3 regions of the Brachybacterium atlanticum genome follow, and region 3 is predicted to be linked to each of the others. Evidence: riboswitches for the same ligand, from Rfam matches in the RefSeq annotation. Region 3 holds a riboswitch; each other region holds the start of a gene.
The links. Region 3 has a riboswitch for thiamine pyrophosphate ahead of L3K22_RS12245 (ECF transporter S component). Riboswitches for the same ligand answer to the same signal wherever they lie in the genome.
Positions count from the first base shown of each region.

Region 1 (5,994 bases), on a different contig from region 3:
GGTCCTGGCAGCCGTGGAGGTGGCCGAGGGCGAGGTAGTCGATGCCGCCGAGCACTCCGGCGGGGACGGAGTCGACGCCGCCGACGGAGAGGTCGCGCTCGGAGTCGCTGGCCTCGCCGCCGGTGACGAAGGTGTGGGCGAGGACGACGGTGCGGGCACCGGGCCGGGCCGCGGCGCGCTCGCGCACCTGGTCGAGGGCGGCGCGGGTGACGGCCTCGTGGCTGCGGGGAAGCGGCTCATCGCCCTCGCGGGCGAGCTCGGTGCGGGCGCGGTCCGGCTCGAGATAGGGCAGGCCGAAGAACAGCACCTCGCCGTGCTCGTCCTCGACGGAGACGGGATGCTCGATCCCGGGCAGGTCGGTGAGCAGGTGGATGCCGGCGCGCATCAGGGAGCGGCCGAAGCCGAGCCGCTCCGGGGAGTCGTGGTTCCCGCTGGTCAACACCACGGTCGCGCCGGTGTCGGCGAGGCGCGCGAGGGCCTGGTCCAGGAGGGTCACGCTGCTCACCGCGGGCACGGCACGGTCGTAGACGTCGCCGGGGATCACGACCACGTCCACCCCCTCGGCCTCGACGAGGTCGACGAGCCAGTCGAGGAAGGCGGCCTGGTGCTCGTGCAGGTCGACCTTGTGCAGGGTGCGGCCCAGATGCCAGTCCGAGGTGTGCAGGATCTTCATGTCATCGAGCCTAGGGGTGGGGTGCGACGGACGAGGGACGGGCGCGCGGCATCAGAAGGGCGGCGGCCCGTAGTCGCCCCACCCCTCCGGCGGGGGATCCGGGGGTGCGGTGCGGGGCGGCGGAGCAGTGTCGGGGCGCGGAGCAGGGCGTGGTGGTGGATCCGCGTGAGGCCGTGCCTCCGCGCCGAACTGCTGGCCCCGGGGAGCTTGCGGACCTGCCGTCGGCGGTGGTCCGGGCGGCACCTGGGTCTGCAGCGTCGGCTCCTCGACCAGCGATGCGGGGTGCCTTCGCGGTTCGCCGGGGGTCTCCGGTGGCCTGTTCGGGCTGGTCGCGGGGCTGCCCGCGTGGGTGCCGCGCAGGAAGCCGGTCCAGGCGGCGGTAAGCAGCTCGACCATCTCGAGGCTGGCGTGGTCGAGGTCGTCGAGGACGGTGACGGCGTCGCCGTGGCGGCCGATCGTCCAGCGGGTGCGGCCGGGCTTGCCTGCGTGCGTGGGGAGCCGGGTGGGGTCCAGCAGGCCGCTGGTCTTGTCGAGGTGGTGCTGCCAGCACAGGAGGTGCAGGTTCTCGACCTCGGTGGCGCCGCCCTCGCCCGGGGTGCCGCGCAGGCACTCCTCGATGTGGTCGCACTCGGAGGCCCAGGAGGTGGGGCGCGTGCATCCGGGGACGGCGCACTGCCCGTTGCGGAGCCGGAGGTGCTCGAGCATCGCGGGGGTGGGGGTGACGCGGTCGGCCGGGAGCGGGAGGAAGGCGCCGCTGCTCGCGCTGGTGAGGACGCGGTGCCAGACGGTGCAGCTGCCGGCGAGGGTACGCGCCATCGAGGGCGGCAGCGGGGTGACGCCGTCGAGCATGCCGGGCTGGTCGGAGGCGCCGAGCAGGGTCAGCACGGGCACGGTGACGTTGAGGCGGAACCGCTCGGCGGGGACGGCGACTCCCTCGACGTCGAGCTCGGCGGTGTCCAGGAGGGCGTAGCGCAGTCGGGTGAGCGGGAGGGCGCGGCCGGTCTCGAGGACGACTCCGTCGGGGTCGTGCGGGATCGGGGTGCCGTCGCGGAGCGCCGCACGCTGCGCCGACTGGACGGCGCGGGCGGACTCGTCGATCGACTTCCACCGGGCGAGGATCTCGGGGATCGGGCCCGTGATCCTCAGGGTCCCGGTGCCGGCCTCCGCGCCGGGCAGCAGCTCGACGGTGCGCTCGAGTGCGGCCACGGGGTCGGGGCGGTTCTCCCGCTCGGCGAGATGCTCGATGAGGGCGCGCAGCAGCGTGAAGAATCGTTCCGGAGTGATATCCGAGGACCACGTCGAGATCACGGCATCGAGATCCCTCCTGGAGGATTCGGAGAGCTTCTGCGAGGTCTTCAGCATTCGCTGGAACCATGCGGACGGCATTCTCCCGGATTCGAGGTTCTCGAGGGTGCGCGGGAAATGATGCACGGCCTGGTAGGCGTCGCGCAGCCGCCAGCTCGCGGCGCTTCGGGTAACCCGGAGGCCGAGCGCGGCGCGGAGCGTCTCGACCTCGTCGAGCTCGCAGGTGTCCTCGTACTCGCCCTCGAACTCGTGCAGGGCGGCGAGGGCGCGGTACTGCGCGGCGAGCGCAAGGGCGGAGGCTCGCTCCGCGTCCCACACACGCTGCGCGGCCTCGCTCAGGGCGGGGTCGTCGGAGCAGCCGCCGAGGTCAGGAAGCGCCTCTCGAGTACGGGCCCGACGTGCGGTGACGCGGCGGAGACGAGCAGGCAGCGACGCGATCAGGGAGTCCGAGGTGGCCGGCACGGTGACACCCGCACCCTCGGGCAGGGCGGTGCTGGGCGCTGCCTCGGCGGCTTCATCGCCCGGCGAACACTCCGGCTGCGTGATACTCATCGGCCCCTCCTCCCCGCTCGTTCCGGCGATGCGTCGATGCACCGCCTCTTTCGATCCGACGCCTTCACACTACGCGCGGAAACCGACAGAAGAAAGACCTCCGCGGAATATGTGGATAACTTTCTCATCGAGTGGCAGATATGGAGCGCTATGCAGCTCTCGATCCACACCCCCTCCACACACCCACTTTTTCCACAATGTCGTCCACCGGTTTTCGAGGGGCCTGCTTCGTCTGTCGGACCCCTGCGGTAGAGGGCGCGGTTTCCAGCGTCCGGGCTGTGGCGCGCAGGGGCGCAGATGCCGGAGGCGGGCCGCGCACCGACACACCCCCGAGCACTCCCCCACGGAACGCCGCGCCCGCTCCACCACGGCCTGGCCTACACTCGGCCACTGGACACGGGGTGCGCCCGAGGCGCTGAGATCACACCCGTGGAACCTGATCTAGTTCGTACTAGCGAAGGGATGTCCGCATGAGCTCGGATCCTTGCACCCTTTTTCCCGCTGCCCTCCCCCGCGTCGCCGTGCCGGGTCGACTCGCACCCGACCGCCCCGCACCGTCGGCCCCGCGCGTGCTCTCGATCGCGGGCACGGACCCGACGGGAGGCGCCGGCACCGCGGCGGACCTCAAGTCGATCACCGCCGCGGGCGGCTTCGGCATGGCGGCGGTGACTGCGGTCGTCGCGCAGAACACCCACGGCGTGAGCGACATCCACGTCCCTCCCGCGCAGTTCCTCGCCGCGCAGCTCCGCGCGGTCTCCGACGACGTCGAGCTCGAGGCGGTCAAGACCGGCATGCTCGGCACCGCCGAGATCACCCAGGCCGTCCGGACCTGGCTCTCCGCCCATCCGCCGCGGGTGCTCGTGGTCGACCCGGTGATGGTCGCGACCAGCGGCGACAGACTGCTGGAGCCCGAGGCGGAGCAGGCGATGATCCGCTTCTGCTCCCTCGCCACCGTGGTCACCCCGAACATCGACGAGCTCGCCGTCCTGACCGGCGAGCCCCGCGCGCACGACGAGGACGAGGCCCTCGCCCAGGCCGCCCGCTGGTCGGAGGCGACCGGCGTCGCGGTCGTGGTGAAGACCGGCCACCTCGACAGCCGTGCGGTCACCAACACCTGGATCGGGGCCGACGGGACCCGCCACCGGGTGCACTCCACGCGGGTCGACACGACGAGCACGCACGGCACCGGCTGCTCCCTCGCGGCGGCGCTCGCGACCCGGCTCGGCGCCGGCGAGGACCCGGGCACGGCGCTCGCCTGGGTCACCGACTGGCTGCACGAGGCGATCGCGCACGGCGCGGCACTGCAGGTCGGGAGCGGGAACGGTCCCGTCGACCATGCGCACCGGGCACGGCGCCTCGCGGCGGCGGGATCGGCCGCACCGTGGGTGGCAGCGGGCGCGGTGCCGGAGCGGTGGGAGCAACCGGCGCAGCTCGCCGCCCTGGTCACGGCCGACGGCCCCGCCGCCTCCGTCCCGCCCGTCGGCCCGTGGACCGAGGCGCTGTGGGCGGCCGGGGCGCCGCTCGCCGGCGCGATCGAGGGCTCCGGCTTCGTGGCGGCGCTCGTGGACGGGAGCCTGCCCGAGGGGCAGTTCTCCTTCTATCTCGCGCAGGACGCGCACTACCTGCAGCGCTACTCCCGCGCCCTCGCGACCCTGGCCGAGATCTCGGAAGCCCCTGCCGCGCGGGAGTTCTGGTCGGACTCCTCCCGGCACTGTGTGGACACCGAGCTCGAGCTGCACCGCGCCTGGCTCGCGGCCCGCCCCGACGCGGCGGAGGTGGCCGTCAGCCCGGTGACCAGCGCGTACACCGACTTCCTGCTCGCCCGGGCGCTCGGCGACCCGACGGCCATCGGAGCGGCCGCGGCGCTGCCCTGCTTCTGGCTGTACGCGCAGGTCGGGGCGAGCCTGCCCGAGGTCCCGGACGAGCACCCCTACGCGGGGTGGCTCCTGACCTACCGCGACCCCACCTTCGTGGAGGGGGTGCGCGGGGCGCTCGGCGTCGTCGAGCGCGAGCTCGAGGGCGCCGACCCGGAGGTGCGGGCCGAGGCGGCGTGCGCCTTCCTCCTCGCCTGCCGTCACGAGCTGGAGTTCTTCGAGCAGGCACGACGTGTGGACGCCGCCGCCGTCTCCCCGGCTCCGGCCCTCGCGGGGGCGACCCGATGACCGCCGCCTCGATCCCCGCGACCGGCACCCGCGCCCTGCCGCCCGAGGGCCTGGCCGCTCTGCGCGCCGGCGTGGTCGGAAACTTCATCGACAACATCCATGTGTTCCTGCCGGTCACGGCGCTGGCCCCGGCGATGCTCGTGATCGCGGGCCCGTCGGCGACCGCGTCGGCGGCGGCGCTGATCATCGTCGCGATGCTGCTGGGCCGGCCTGTCGGCGGGGTGGTGTTCGGGCGGATCGCGGACCGCATGGGGCGCACCCGCACCACCCGTCTTGCGATCGCGGGCACCGCGGCGTGCGCGCTCGCGATCGCCCTCGTCCCCACCCACCAGGTCCTCGGCCCGGGCACGGTCGCGCTGATCCTGGCGCTGCGCTTCCTCGGCGGGATCTTCGTGGCCGGCGAGTACTCGGCCGCGATCCCGCTGGCGATGGAGTGGTCGCGGCCGGGGCGGCGCGGACTGATGAGCGGGCTGATCCTCTCGATGGCGCCGTGGGCGCAGGCCACGATCGCCTTCGCCGTCGCGGCGCTGCTGGCGATGCTGGGACCGGAGCAGTACGCGGTCTGGGGCTGGCGGGCGCTGTTCGTCGCGGGCGCGGCGCTGTCGATCTCGATGATGCTCTACTACCGGCGGCACGTGGTCGATGCGCCGCAGGCCCGGCGAGCACCGGCGCCGGCCGCCCCGTCGGCCCCGCGACCGGGCCTCCGCAGCCTGCTCACCGGACGCTGGGCGTCCGCGTTCTGGGCGGCGTTCGTGCTGATGACGGGGCTGTGGCTGCTCACCGACTCGACCGTGCTGCTGCTGACGGCCCGGCTGTCCACCGACTCGCCGATCGCCCCGGAGGCGGTGCCGCTGGTGATGGGCGCGGCCTCGATCGCGCAGGCTCTCGTGATGGTGCTCGCGGGGCACCTCTCGAGCCTGGTCGGGAGGCGCCTCCTGTTCGTGGTGTGGGGCGCCGTCGCGGGGCTCGTCGGCCCGGTGCTGTGGTGGGCGGCGGTCACCGCGCCGACCCTCGCCGTCGCGGCGCTGCTCGCCGCGCTGCTGCAGGTCGCGACGGTCTCCGCCTACGGCCCGGTCGCCGCCTATCTCTCCGAGCGGTTCCCCACCGCGATCCGCTCGACCGGCTACGGCTCCGCCTACAGCCTCTCCCTCGTGCTGCCGGCGCTGTACCCGTTCTACGTGCCGGCTCTCGAGCCGCTGCTCGGCCGGCACACGACGGTGATGGGGATGGTCGCGCTCGGCGGGCTGCTCGTGGTGGTCGGGGCGCTGCTCGGCCCGCGGCTCTCCCCGCGCGAGATCGACG
Region 1 is NZ_JAKJJW010000019.1:57,223-63,216, reverse strand. Features, by position in the region: gene L3K22_RS10700 (exonuclease SbcCD subunit D) at 1-673, opposite strand, end outside; gene L3K22_RS10695 (HNH endonuclease signature motif containing protein) at 725-2,530, opposite strand; TPP riboswitch at 2,918-3,010, shown strand; gene L3K22_RS10690 (bifunctional hydroxymethylpyrimidine kinase/phosphomethylpyrimidine kinase) at 3,001-4,692, shown strand; gene L3K22_RS10685 (MFS transporter) at 4,689-5,994, shown strand, end outside.
Region 1: another riboswitch for thiamine pyrophosphate. It lies ahead of L3K22_RS10690 (bifunctional hydroxymethylpyrimidine kinase/phosphomethylpyrimidine kinase); the one in region 3 lies ahead of L3K22_RS12245 (ECF transporter S component).

Region 2 (5,994 bases), on a different contig from region 3:
CCGGCGATCGACCCCGTCGCGGATCGCGTCGAATCTCGCCCGGGCGAGGCCTCGCCTCAGCGCCGCATGGGGCGCGCCCTGACGGCGGGGACGGGTGGGCCCTCCCGGGCCGCTCCCCCGCCCTCGATCACGCGTGGAGTCGCATAGATACTCGCACAACCCTCAGGGGATTGCCAGGCAGTCGATAACGGGCAAGTAACTTCTGCAGGTCACATGCGATTGCCGATTGTCGGACATTCACAGCGGAGCGATCGGGACACTAGGGCTACATGAGTCGCATACAGATGCAGATGAGTCGTCCCCGCCGGCGGACGCGGCGTCGGGCCGCCCACCGTGCGTCCTACCCTCGATACCATGACGCGAATCGGCATCGTGACCACCTCCCCCGGCGCCTTCACCTCCGCGGATCCCGACCGCGACTGCGCCCCGCTGGTCGCCGCGCTGCGCGACCGCGGCGTCGAGGCGGCGTCGCTGGACTGGCATGACGCGTCGGTCGACTGGGCATCCTGGGACCTCGCAGTGCTCCGCAGCCCCTGGGACTACGCCCAGCACCCCGCCGAGTTCGCGGCGTGGCTCGCGCATGCGGGGACGCAGACCCACGTGCTCAACGAGCCGGAGCTGGTCCGCTGGAACATGGACAAGCACTATCTCCTCGAGCTCGAGGCCGCGGGCATCCCCGTGATCCCGACGAGCTACCACCGCGCGCTCGACTCGGTCCGCGACGCGCTCGCGTCGCCGACGCAGGCCGCGCATGTGGTCGTGAAGCCCGCCGTCGGGGCCGGCTCCCAGCGCACGGGCCTGTTCGCGCGCGAGGACCCCGCTGCGCTCGCCCTCGCCCGGCAGATCCTCGACGCCGGCGAGACCGCGATGGTCCAGCCCGAGGTCCCCGAGCTCTCCGAGGGCCGGGAGAAGGCGGTCTACACCCTTGACGGCCGCTTCACCCATGCGGTCGCGAAGGGCGCGCTGCTCGCCCGCGGAGGCGGACTGCGCGGCGGCCAGTACCAGGAGAACCCCCAACTGGTCGGCGCCTCCGCCGACGAGCAGGCCTTCGCCGAGCGGGTGCTCGCGGCGGTCGCCGACGTGACCGGGCTCGGCACGCCGCTGTACGGACGGATCGACCTGGTCGACTCCGCCGAGCACGGGCGGGTGCTGATCGAGGCGGAGCTGTTCGAGCCGACCTACAACCTGCACCTCGCCCCGGAGGTGACGGAGCTCTTCGCCGACACCATCCTGGGGCGGGTCCAAGCGAAGCAGGCCGAGCGCTCGCTCTGAGCGCTCGGGGCGACGCCCCTCCCGCGGGAGGGGGGACGCTGCGAACAGGCCCCGTCCCCTCCCTCAGCGGTCCCGTCCGGCCCAACGCCCGCCAGGGCCGGTCAGCTTCCCGGTGGCACCGGCATCCCCTGCGGCGGCCGCGGCAGGCCGAGATGGTCGCGCAGAGTCGTCCCCTCGTACTCGCAGCGGAAGCGCCCACGCCGTTGCAGCACCGGCACCACCTGGTCGACGAACTCCTCGATCCCGCCCGGCAGGGTGGGGGGCATGAGGTTGAAGCCGTCGGCCGCTCCTGCGTCGACCCAGCGCTCAATCTCGTCGGCCACCTGCTCCGGGGTGCCGATCACGGTCGCGTGGCCGCCGCCTGCGGCGAGGAGCCCCAGCAGCTCGCGGACGGTCGGGCGGGCGGTCTCGAGGATGCGCAGCACCGTGGCGTAGCGGCCCTTCGGCCCGGGGAACTCCTCCAGCGGCGGCAGCGGCGGGACCGGGGCGTCGAGCTCCCAGTCCGACGTGTCCTGGCCGACGAAGAAGGAGAGCTGGCGCAGCGAGTCCTGCACGGGCAGCAGGGCGTCGAGCTCGGCCTTGCGGCGTCGAGCCTCCTCCTCGGTCGAGGCGACGTAGGGGACCAGCCCCGGCATGACGGCGAGGGCGTCGGGGTCGCGTCCGAGCGCCGCAGCGCGGGAGCGGATGTCGTTGCGATAGGTGCGGGCGGAGGCGAGATCCCAGGCCACGGCGTAGATCCCCTCGGCGTGTCGGGCAGCGAGCGCGCGCCCGGGCTCCGAGGCCCCGGCCTGGAAGAGGACCGGGCGGCCCTGCGGCGGGGTCGGCACGTTCAAGGGCCCGTCGACGGCGAAGGCCTCCCCGCGATGCAGCGGCGGACGCAGGAGAGCGGGGTCGACGTAGGCGCCGTCCGGTTCGGCGAGGATGCTGTCCATCGGCCAGGAGCTCCACAGCCCCTGGAGCACCTCGAGGAACTCCCCCGCCGTGGCGTAGCGCTGCGCATGGCCCGGCAGGGCGGTCATGGAGTGGTTGCGAGCCTCCTCGTCGGTCATCGAGGTGACGACGTTGACCCCGGCCCGGCCGCGCGAGATGTGGTCCAGGCTCGCCAGCAGCCGGGCGGCGTGGAACGGGTCCCAGAAGGTGCTGGAGACCGTCGTGACCAGCCCGACCCGTTCCGTGGCGCGGGCCATCGCGGTGAGCGCGGTGAGCGGTTCGAGCATCCAGGCGGGGCCGCGCTCGACGCCGGCCGTGCCGATCGACTGGCCGTCGGCGAGGAAGACCGCATCGAGCCGGCCCCGCTCCGCGATCCGGGCGAGCTCCTCCCAGTACGTGATGTCCGCGAGGCGCTCCACCGAGGAGCCGGGCGCACGCCAGGCCGCGGAGTGGTGGCCGCAGGCATGGGCGAACAGGTTCAGTCGCACCGGGCGGCGGGCGGCGCCGGTCACGGAGGCATGGGCGTGGCCGTGGGTTGCCATCAGTCCATCACCAGCCCGCCGTCGACGACGAGGTTCTGCCCGGTGATCGCCCGCGCCCAGGGCGAGGCGAGGAGGAGCGCGGCGTCGGCGAGCTCGGCGGGAGTGGTCACCGAGCGCAGCGGGGTGCTCGCGGCGATCGCGTCGAACACCGCCTCCGGGGTCGCGGAGCTCGCGTCGGTGGTGCGCAGCAGGCCGCCGCTGACCATGTTCACCGTGATGCCGCGGGGGCCGAGGTCGGCGGCGAAGGTGCGGGTCAGGGCCAGCAGCGCCGCCTTCGCCGCGGTGTAGTCGTGGTAGGGCACGACGGGGTGCTGGAGGAGGTTGGTGCCGATGTTGACGACGCGTCCCGAGCCGGCGCGGTCGAAGCCGGGCAGGGCGGACTGGATGGTGTGCAGCGCGCCCTGCACGGCGCCGGAGAACTGTCCCGCGAAGGCCTCGTAGCCGATCTCGTGCGCCTTCGCGCGGGCGTCCCCGTCGAAGGAGAAGCCGGCCAGGGCGTTGTTCACGACGGTGTCGACGGGGTCGCCGAACTCGGCCTCGGCCCGGGCGAACAGGGCCTCGACCTGGTCGCGCTCGCGCACGTCGGCGCGCACGGCGATCGCCCGGCCGGGGTGCGCGTCGGCGATCTCCCGGGCGGCGGCCTCGCTGGTGAGGTGGTCGACGACGACCCTGGCTCCCTCGCGGAGGAACGCCTCGGTGAGGGCCCGGCCGAGACCGCGGGCGCCCCCGGTGACGAGCACGACCTGCTCGGAGAGCGAGGGAGCGGGACGGGAGGCGGGGGTGGTCGGGGTGGAGGGTGTCATGGTCGTGCGGTCCTTTCAGGGCATGCGAGCACGCCCGCCGCCGAGCGGGAGGGACGCGTCGCGGTCGGAGCAGGGCCGCATCGGGGCGCGGCGCTGCGCGGGGGCGACACGGGGGCCGGGAGAGCGGATGACGGCGTGCAGGGCGGCGGCGTGCCGGTCCGCGACCAGCACGGCCCTGGCCCGCAGGACCGTGGCCTGCAGGGCGACAGCGCACAGCGCATCGACGACATCCCTCCGCGAGCATGAACTCGATCAGGTTCTCCGGGTGTGCTCTCAGCCCCTGGTGGGGCACCCCGTGTCGAGCACCGAGTGTAGCCATGGCCGTACGGTGGGGCGGTCTCCGTCTCGCCGCGCCGCAGTGGGCCCGCCCCGCTGCGTCCACCCTCCTCCGCCCCGCGGCCGCCCCTCGTCCGCTCCTGCGCACCGAGTGCTGCATCTGGACCGCCTCACCAGACGGGTGACGGTCCAGACGCAGCACTCGGACTCCCCAGCCCGATCGGCGGGCCCAGCTCTCTTCCGTCCGCGACCGTCCGGACGTAACTTCCAGGTGCAGGGGCTCGTCACCGTCGAGGCCGTCTGACACCCTGCCACGTCGCCTCGGGGGCGTTCCCGCGGGAACGCCTTCGCGCCGTCAGCTCCAGTCCGCGGTGTGCTCCTTCAGCTCCCGGTACGCCTCGAGCACCTGCGGCGTCGCGTCGGCCGCGACGATCCGCGAGCCGCTGATCTCCCAGGCCGGCGGCTCGTCGGTGCCGGCGAGCGCCCAGGCGGCCTGACGGGCGGCGCCGAGGGCGACGTACTCCCCGTCGGGCGCGATCGTGACCTCGCGGCCGAAGATCGCGGGCGCGAGCTGCTGGACGGCGCGGGAGCGGGCGCCGCCGCCGATCAGGGTGATGCGGCGCGCGTCCGTGCCGGTGCGCTCCTCGAGGGAGGTGATGCCGTCGGCGAGCGAGCACAGCAGGGCCTCGACGTAGGCGCGGGCCACGTCCTCGCGGGTGGTGGAGCTGCTCATGCCAGCCAGGGTCGCGCGGGCGTGGGGCCGGTTCGGGGTGCGCTCCCCGTCGAAGTAGGGCAGCAGGGTCACGCCGCGCGCGCCGGGCTCGGAGGCGAGCGCCAGCTCGGCCATCTCCTCGTGGCTGACGCCGAGCAGGGCGCGGCCGGCCTCGAGGATGCGGGAGGCGTTGATGGTGGTGGTCATAGGTAGGAAGCGGCCGGTCGCGTCGGCGAAGCCGGTCACCGTGCCGCTGGCATCGCCGGGACGCGCATCACTGACCATCGCGCACACGCCGGAGGTGCCGATCGAGACGGAGACGTCGCCGGGGCCCAGCGACAGGCCGAGCGCGGCGCCCATGTTGTCGCCGGTGCCGGCCGCGATCGCGGCCCCGGAGGCGGTGCGGGCCATGACCTCGTTGGGGGCCGAGGGCAGGCGCGGCAGCTCGAGGTTCTTCCCGAGCGCGGCCTCGACGAGCTCGGGCTTCCATGCCTCCTCGCGGGTGGAGTAGTAGCCGGTGCCGGAGGCATCGCCGCGATCGGTGAACGGGGCGGTGCCGGACTCGGCGAGGTGGAGGGAGACGAAGTCGTGCGGGAGCAGCACCTGCGCAGCACGTTGCGCGTTCTCGGGCTCCTCGTCGCGCACCCAGCGCAGCTTGGACGCGGTGAAGGAGGCGACCATGAGGCTGCCGATCTCCTCGACGCTCGCCTGCGGTCCGCCCATCTCCTCGATCAGCGTGGTCGCGGCGTCGGCGGAGCGGGTGTCGTTCCACAGCAGCGCAGGCCGCACCACCTCGCCCGCCTCGTCGAGCAGCACCATGCCGTGCTGCTGGCCACCGACGGCGAGCGCGTCGGCCCGCTCGAGCAGGGGGCCCGCCGCCTCGTCGACCGCCCGGAGCCAGGCGCGGGGGTCGACCTCGGTGCCGTCGGGATGGGTGGCGCGACGCTCCTCGAGCACCTGCCCGGTCTCGGCGTCGACGAGCAGCGCCTTCGTGGACTGGGTGGAGGAGTCGATGCCGAGGACGAGCGGGGCCATGAGGGGTCCTTTGCGAGCGGGTCGGGACGGAAGAGCAGGTGGGGCGAGCCTGTCAGGCGGCCGGCGGGGCGCGGACGCGCACCGCGCACGAGGCCAGGGTACGGGCGAGGAGCGACCGGCCGCCCCCGGGAAGCCGGCCGCGGCCCGGGGGCAGTGCCGGACGATGCGCGGGCCCGGGCCTCTGCATCCGGTGGCGCTCAGCCCGCAGCCACCCGGCATTTGGCCGATGTCTGCGGGCTGAGCGCCAGTGGAAGACACGGGCCTGACGCAAGGCCCCCGCCGACCAGCCTCGGGCCGCGGGCCTGGATCCTCAGGCGCGGAAGCCGAGGAGGTGCTGCATGGCCAGCTGCTGCAGGCGCACGAAGCCGTAGTTCCGCTCCCCTGCCGCATCGGCGTCGAAGTCCTCGAAGGTGGAGCGGTCCTT
Region 2 is NZ_JAKJJW010000003.1:49,946-55,939, reverse strand. Features, by position in the region: gene L3K22_RS02195 (ATP-grasp domain-containing protein) at 355-1,272, shown strand; gene L3K22_RS02190 (LLM class flavin-dependent oxidoreductase) at 1,374-2,744, opposite strand; gene L3K22_RS02185 (3-oxoacyl-ACP reductase) at 2,744-3,547, opposite strand; TPP riboswitch at 3,760-3,853, opposite strand; gene xylB (xylulokinase) at 4,179-5,570, opposite strand; gene xylA (xylose isomerase) at 5,881-5,994, opposite strand, start outside.
Region 2: another riboswitch for thiamine pyrophosphate. It lies ahead of L3K22_RS02185 (3-oxoacyl-ACP reductase); the one in region 3 lies ahead of L3K22_RS12245 (ECF transporter S component).

Region 3 (5,994 bases):
CCGCCCGCTGCCGCTGCGCCGCGGTCAGCCCGGGGGGCTGGGAATGCTTCTCGTCGGTCCTCACGAGCCCATGGTTCCACAGGTCAGGCCCGGGCCGAGCCCCGTTACCCTGGTGGGGACCGAGAAGGAGCCCCATGACCGACACCCCCGCGGAGCCCCGCCCGCACTGCGACGACCCCCACGATCCCCATGACCACACCGGTCATGACCATCCCCCCACCGGGGCGGATCTCGTCCGGGACCTCGTCAAGGGCCTGTCGATCCAGGCCCTGCTGATCCCCGCCCTCGCGATCGTGATGCTGGTGGCGATCCTGCCCTTCGCCCCCACCACGCCTGTGCCGCTGCTGCTGGGCATCGGGCTGGGCGCCCTGCAGCTCGTCTCCCTCGTCGCGACGAGCCTCTTCGTCGCCCGCACCCGCCGCCAGCTCGCCGTGAACCCGGGGCTGGTCGCGGTGCGCAGCGTGCTCGAGGAGGTGCTGCGCATCGCCGCGGTGCTGCTCGCTCTCGTGCTGTGGCCGGCCGACATCCGCTCCGAGCTCGGGGTGTGGGTGGGCGCCGGCTGCGCGCTCGTGTGGATCGTGCTGGCGACCGCGCAGACCGTCGCGACCCGGCGCCGCATCGCCACGCCCGGCGACTGGTCCGAGGAGGCGATCTCGACCCTGCTCTCCCAGCGCGTCGGCGCCCGCGAGACCGTCGTGATGCGCCTGCTGGACGTGCTCGGCACCGTGATGTTCCAGCTCGGCGCGACCGTGCTCGTGATCCTCTCGCCCGTGCTCGCCGTCGGCACCGCCGTGCTCTCGATCGGCACCGGGTTGTCGACCCTCGTCCTCCAGCGCAGGCCTCCGGCGGAGCGCTCCCGCACCCCCTGGGCGTACATGCCCGTCGCCCTCGGTGCGCTGACCCTCGCCCTGGCCGTGCTCGGACTGCTGAGCCTCTGACCGACCGACCCCACCACCCCTGCAGGAGCCGATGATGACCGCAGCCCTCCCCTCCGGACTCGACCTCGAGCAGGTCGACGCCGCCGCCCGCCCCCAGGACGACCTCTTCGGCCACGTCAACGGCCGCTGGCTCGCCGAGCACGTGATGCCCGCCGACCGGTCCAGCGACGGCGCCTTCCACGCGCTGCGCGACCTGTCCGAGGAGCGGGTGCGGGAGATCGTCGAGGAGGCGGCCGACGACGTCGCGCGCAGCGCGGACGAGACGGGGAGCCTGCCGGTCCCGACCACCGACCATGCCCGGATCGGCACGCTGTACCGCATGTTCATGGACACCGAGGCGATCGAGGCCGCGGGCCTGTCCGGCCTCGCCGACCTGCTCGACGAGATCGGGGCGACCGGGGACCTCGAGGGCCTCGTGCGCCGGATGGCGGCGCCCGACTCGGGGGCCTCGGCGGTGCTCGCCTACGTGTGGACCGACGACCACGACTCCTCCCAGTACCAGGTCAAGATCCATCAGGGGGGCCTCGGCCTGCCCGACGAGTCCTACTACCGCGAGGAGCACCACGCCGAGACCCGCGAGGCCTATGCCGCGCACCTGGCGAACCTCGCCCGCCTCGCCGAGCTGCCCGGCCGTGCCGGGCTCGCCGCCGGCGGCCCCGAGGAGCTCGCCCGCGCCGTGCTCGACTTCGAGACCCGCCTCGCCGCCTGCCACGTCGACGTGGTCCGCCTGCGCGACCGGGAGAAGTCCGACAACCCCATGGACGCCGCGCAGCGCCGCGAGCTCGCCCCCGCCTTCCCCTGGGACGCGTACATCGAGGGCACCGGCGCGCCGGCCGCGGCCTTCGACGTGGTCTCCGTCGGCCAGCCCGAGTTCGTCTCCGCCGCCGCGGAGCTGCTGGCCGGGGAGGACCTCGCCGTGCTCCGCACCTGGCTCGCCCTGCACACCGTCTCCTCCTACGCCCCCTATCTCCCCGCCGCGCTGGTCGAGGAGGACTTCGACTTCTCCGGTCGCGTCCTCTCCGGTGCGGAGGAGCTGAAGGAGCGGTGGAAGCGGGGCGTGGCCCTGGTCGAGGGCGCGGTCGGCTTCGCCGTCGGCCGCGAGTACGTCGCCCGGCACTTCCCCGTCGCCCACAAGGAGCGGATGACCGCGCTGGTCGACGCCCTGATGGACGCCTACCGCGACTCGATCAGCTCGTTGGACTGGATGACCCCGGCCACCCGCGAGAAGGCGCTCGCGAAGCTCGAGAGGTTCACCCCGAAGATCGGGTACCCGGAGAAGTGGCGCGACTACGACGGCCTCGAGCTCGTCCCCGGCGACCTCGTCGCGTCCGTCCGCGCCTCCCGCCGCTTCGAGGCGGACTTCGAGTTCTCGAAGGTCGGCGGGCCGATGGACGAGACCGAGTGGCACATGACCCCGCAGACGGTCAACGCCTACTACAACCCCGGCCGGAACGAGATCGTCTTCCCCGCCGCGATCCTCGAGCCCCCGTTCTTCGACGCGGAGGCCGACGACGCCGTGAACTTCGGCGGGATCGGCGCGGTGATCGGCCACGAGGTCGGCCACGGCTTCGACGACCAGGGCTCGAAGTACGACGGGGACGGCAACCTCGTCTCCTGGTGGACGGCGGAGGACCGCGAGGCCTTCGACGCCCGCGCCGCCCGTCTCATCGCGCAGTACTCGGAGCTCTCCCCGCGCGAGCTCGACGACTCCCACCGCGTCAACGGCGCCCTCACCATCGGCGAGAACATCGGCGACCTCGGCGGGCTCTCCATCGCGGTCAAGGCCTATCTCGCCAGCCGCTCCGAGGAGGAGGCCGCGGCCGAGCTCGACGGGCTCACCGGCCTGCAGCGCGTGTTCTGGTCCTGGGCGACCGTGTGGCGGGGCCGGAACCGGCCGCAGGAGGCGATCCGCCGCCTGGCCGTGGACCCGCATGCGCCGATGGAGTTCCGCTGCAACACGGTCGCCGGGCACCTCGACGAGTTCCACGAGGCCTTCGACGTGCGCGAGGGCGACGGCATGTACCGCGCCCCCGAGGAGCGGGTGAGCATCTGGTGAGGCCCGATCCGCCCTTCCACGTCGGGCGGACGGTGCCCTCCTCCGTGGGCTGGACCCGCGTCGTCGTCACCGTGGTGGCGGGCCTGATCGTGTCGGGCCTGCTGCTGCAGCGCGGCTCGGCGCCGGGCGCGATCGCGGTGCTCGCCGCCTTCGCGCTGCTGGCGCTGTGGACGTGGATGGGCCAGGCCACCCGCTTCGTGGTCGACGGGAACGGGGTCACCGTCAGCCTCGGCGGCTTCCTGCCCCGCCGGGTCTGGCCGATCGAGGACTTCCGCACCGTGCAGCTGCGCGAGATCCCCACCGGCACCGTGGGCGTCGCCCTCGGCGGCTACGGCTGGCGGCGCGGGAGGGCGATGACCCCGAAGCCCGAGGAGCTCACCCCCGTCGGCCGGCGGAAGATCTTCACCCTCGCCGAGCAGCAGCGGCCCTACCGGATGCTGGTCACCCGGCCGGGGACGAGCGTGGAGATCATCGGGACGAAGGACACCTGCTACATCCTCTCCCCCGTCGACCCCCAGGCGGCCGCCGATGCGATCGACCAGGCCATCCGTGCCCGCCGCTGAGCGTGGTCCTGGGCTAGACTGTCTGCTCGTCATCCACTGACAGGGGAGCACCGTCCGGTGCTGAGAGTGCGCCGACGGCGCAGACCCTCGAACCTGATCCGGCTCGCACCGGCGTAGGGAGTCGGGATTTCCGTGGAGCACCGCCGGTGCTCCGCGCCCCTTCCAGGACCTGGGAGGAGACGTGATGACTCGTTATCGCACCGTCGATCTGCTGGTGACCGTGCTGATCGGGGCGGCCTTCGGGGTCGCCTTCCTCGGCTACGGCCAGCTCTACACCCTGATCGGCCCGCTGACCGCGGCGTTCAAGCCTGCCGAGGGGCTGCTGGCGGGGATCTGGTTCCTGCCCGCCGTGCTCGCCATCCTGCTCGTGCGCCGGCCCGGGGCGGCGCTGCTGGCCGGACTGCTCGCGGCCGTCATGTCGATGCTGCTGGGCAGCCCGTGGGGCTGGAGCACTGCGGTCTCTGGCCTCATGCAGGGCGGCGGGGTCGAGCTCGCCTTCCTGCTCACCCGCTACCGCCGCTTCACGCTGCCCCTCGCCGTGCTCGGCGGAGTGCTCGCCGGGCTGCTCGAATGGGGCTGGGAGAAGATCGTCTACTACCAGGAGATGAGCTGGCTGTTCTCCGGCACGATGCTCGCCTTCTTCCTGCTCTCCGGCGCGGTGCTGGCCGGCGGTCTCGGCTGGGCGGCGAGCCGGGCGCTGGTCGCGACCGGCGCAGTGGACTCCCTGGCCTCGGGCCGGGAGGCGGCCCGCGCGGTGGAGGCCTGAGCACCGGGACCGTCCCGGCCGCGTCCGTGCACGTCGACGGGCTGCGCTGGCGGCCGCTCAGCCGGCGCGAGCCGACCATCGAGGGGCTCGACCTCGCGATCCCGCCCGGGCAGCGAGTGCTGCTGGCCGGGGCGAGCGGCAGCGGGAAGTCGACCGTGCTGCGGGCGCTGGCCGGGCTGCTGGACCCCGAGGACGGGGACGGCGAGGGGCTCGTCCCCGCGCCCAGCCGGCCCGGGGAGCGGGGCCTGCTGCTGCAGAACCCGGTGCACGCCCTCGTCGGCGCGACCGTCGCCCGCGACGCCGCCTTCGGACCGGAGAACGCGGGCCTGCCCCGGCCGGAGCTCACCGAGCGCGCGACCCGGGCGCTCGAGGCAGCGCGAGTCGACCTCGACCCCGAACGGGCGCCGCTGGACGCCTCGGGCGGCCAGCAGCAGCGGATCGCGCTGGCCGGCGCACTGGCCCTGCGCCCCGACCTGCTGCTCCTGGACGAGCCGACCTCCATGCTCGATGCCCCGACAGCCGAGGAGGTGCGCCGGGCGATCCTCGCGGTCACGGGCCGCCGCACCCTCGTCGTCGCCGAGCACCGGATCGGGCCCTGGCTGCCGCACGTGGACCGGCTGATCGTGCTCGGCCCTCGCGCCCGGGTGCTCGCCGACGGGCATCCGGACCAGCTCCTCTCCCACCGTCGCGAGGTGCTGATCGAGGCGGGAGTGCTCGAGGACGAGGCCGCCGCCGAGGAGGCACCGGGCCCGGCCGAACCCGGCGAGGCCGTCGCCGCGCTGCGCGGCGTCACCGTGCCCGCCCGGGGGCTCACCGTGCCGCAGGAGCTCGAGCTGCGCGCTGGGCGGCTGACCGCGCTGACCGGCCCGTCCGGTGCGGGCAAGACCTCCCTCCTGCGCGTCCTCGTCGGCGCGACGGAGCCGGGCGCGGGCGCCGTGTCCCGCCCCGAGCCCTCCCGGATCGCCCTCGTCCCCCAGGACCCCGAGCACTCCTTCGTCGCGACGACCGTGCGGGAGGAGGTCCTCGCCTCTCCCTGGGCCACGGACGAGGACCTCGCGGACGAGTTCCTTCAGCGGGCGGGCCTCGCCCCGCTCGCCGGCGCCCACCCCCACCGCCTCTCCGGCGGCGAACAGCGCCGTCTCGCGATCGTCGCGGCCCTCGCCCAGCGCCCCGACCTGCTCGTGCTCGACGAGCCGACCGTGGGCCTGGACGCCCGGCGGCGCCGCGAGGTGCTGGAGCTGCTGCTCGAGGCGAGGGCCCGCGGCACGGCGGTGCTCGCCGCGAGCCACGACGAGCTCCTCGTCGCCGCGGCCGACGCGCACCACGACCTGCCCGCCCCGGCGCCGGGCGCGGTCCCCACGCCCTCGCCCCGCCGGGTCCCGGCCGACGCGCTGAACCCGCTGACGCTGAGCCTGATCGGGATCCTCGCCGCGATCGGCTCCTTCGCCGTGCAGAGCTGGCAGGGCGGGCTGCTCGCCCTCGCCCCGACCGTGCTGCTCGCCCCGCTGGCGGTGCGGAGCCTGCGCGGCGCGGCCCTGCGCCTGCTCCCGATCCTGCTCTCCGCGGCGGGGCTCGCCTGGACCACGGCGCTGCTGGGCGAGGCGCCGGCGCTGTCCGGGGAGGCATGGCTCATCGGCCTGAAGGAGGCCGCGCGGATCACCGCCTTCGTCG
Region 3 is NZ_JAKJJW010000025.1:45,428-51,421, forward strand. Features, by position in the region: gene L3K22_RS12225 (ADP-ribosylglycohydrolase family protein) at 1-64, opposite strand, end outside; gene L3K22_RS12230 (hypothetical protein) at 135-938, shown strand; gene L3K22_RS12235 (M13 family metallopeptidase) at 970-2,994, shown strand; gene L3K22_RS12240 (hypothetical protein) at 2,991-3,557, shown strand; TPP riboswitch at 3,589-3,694, shown strand; gene L3K22_RS12245 (ECF transporter S component) at 3,742-4,323, shown strand; gene L3K22_RS12250 (ATP-binding cassette domain-containing protein) at 4,350-5,994, shown strand, end outside.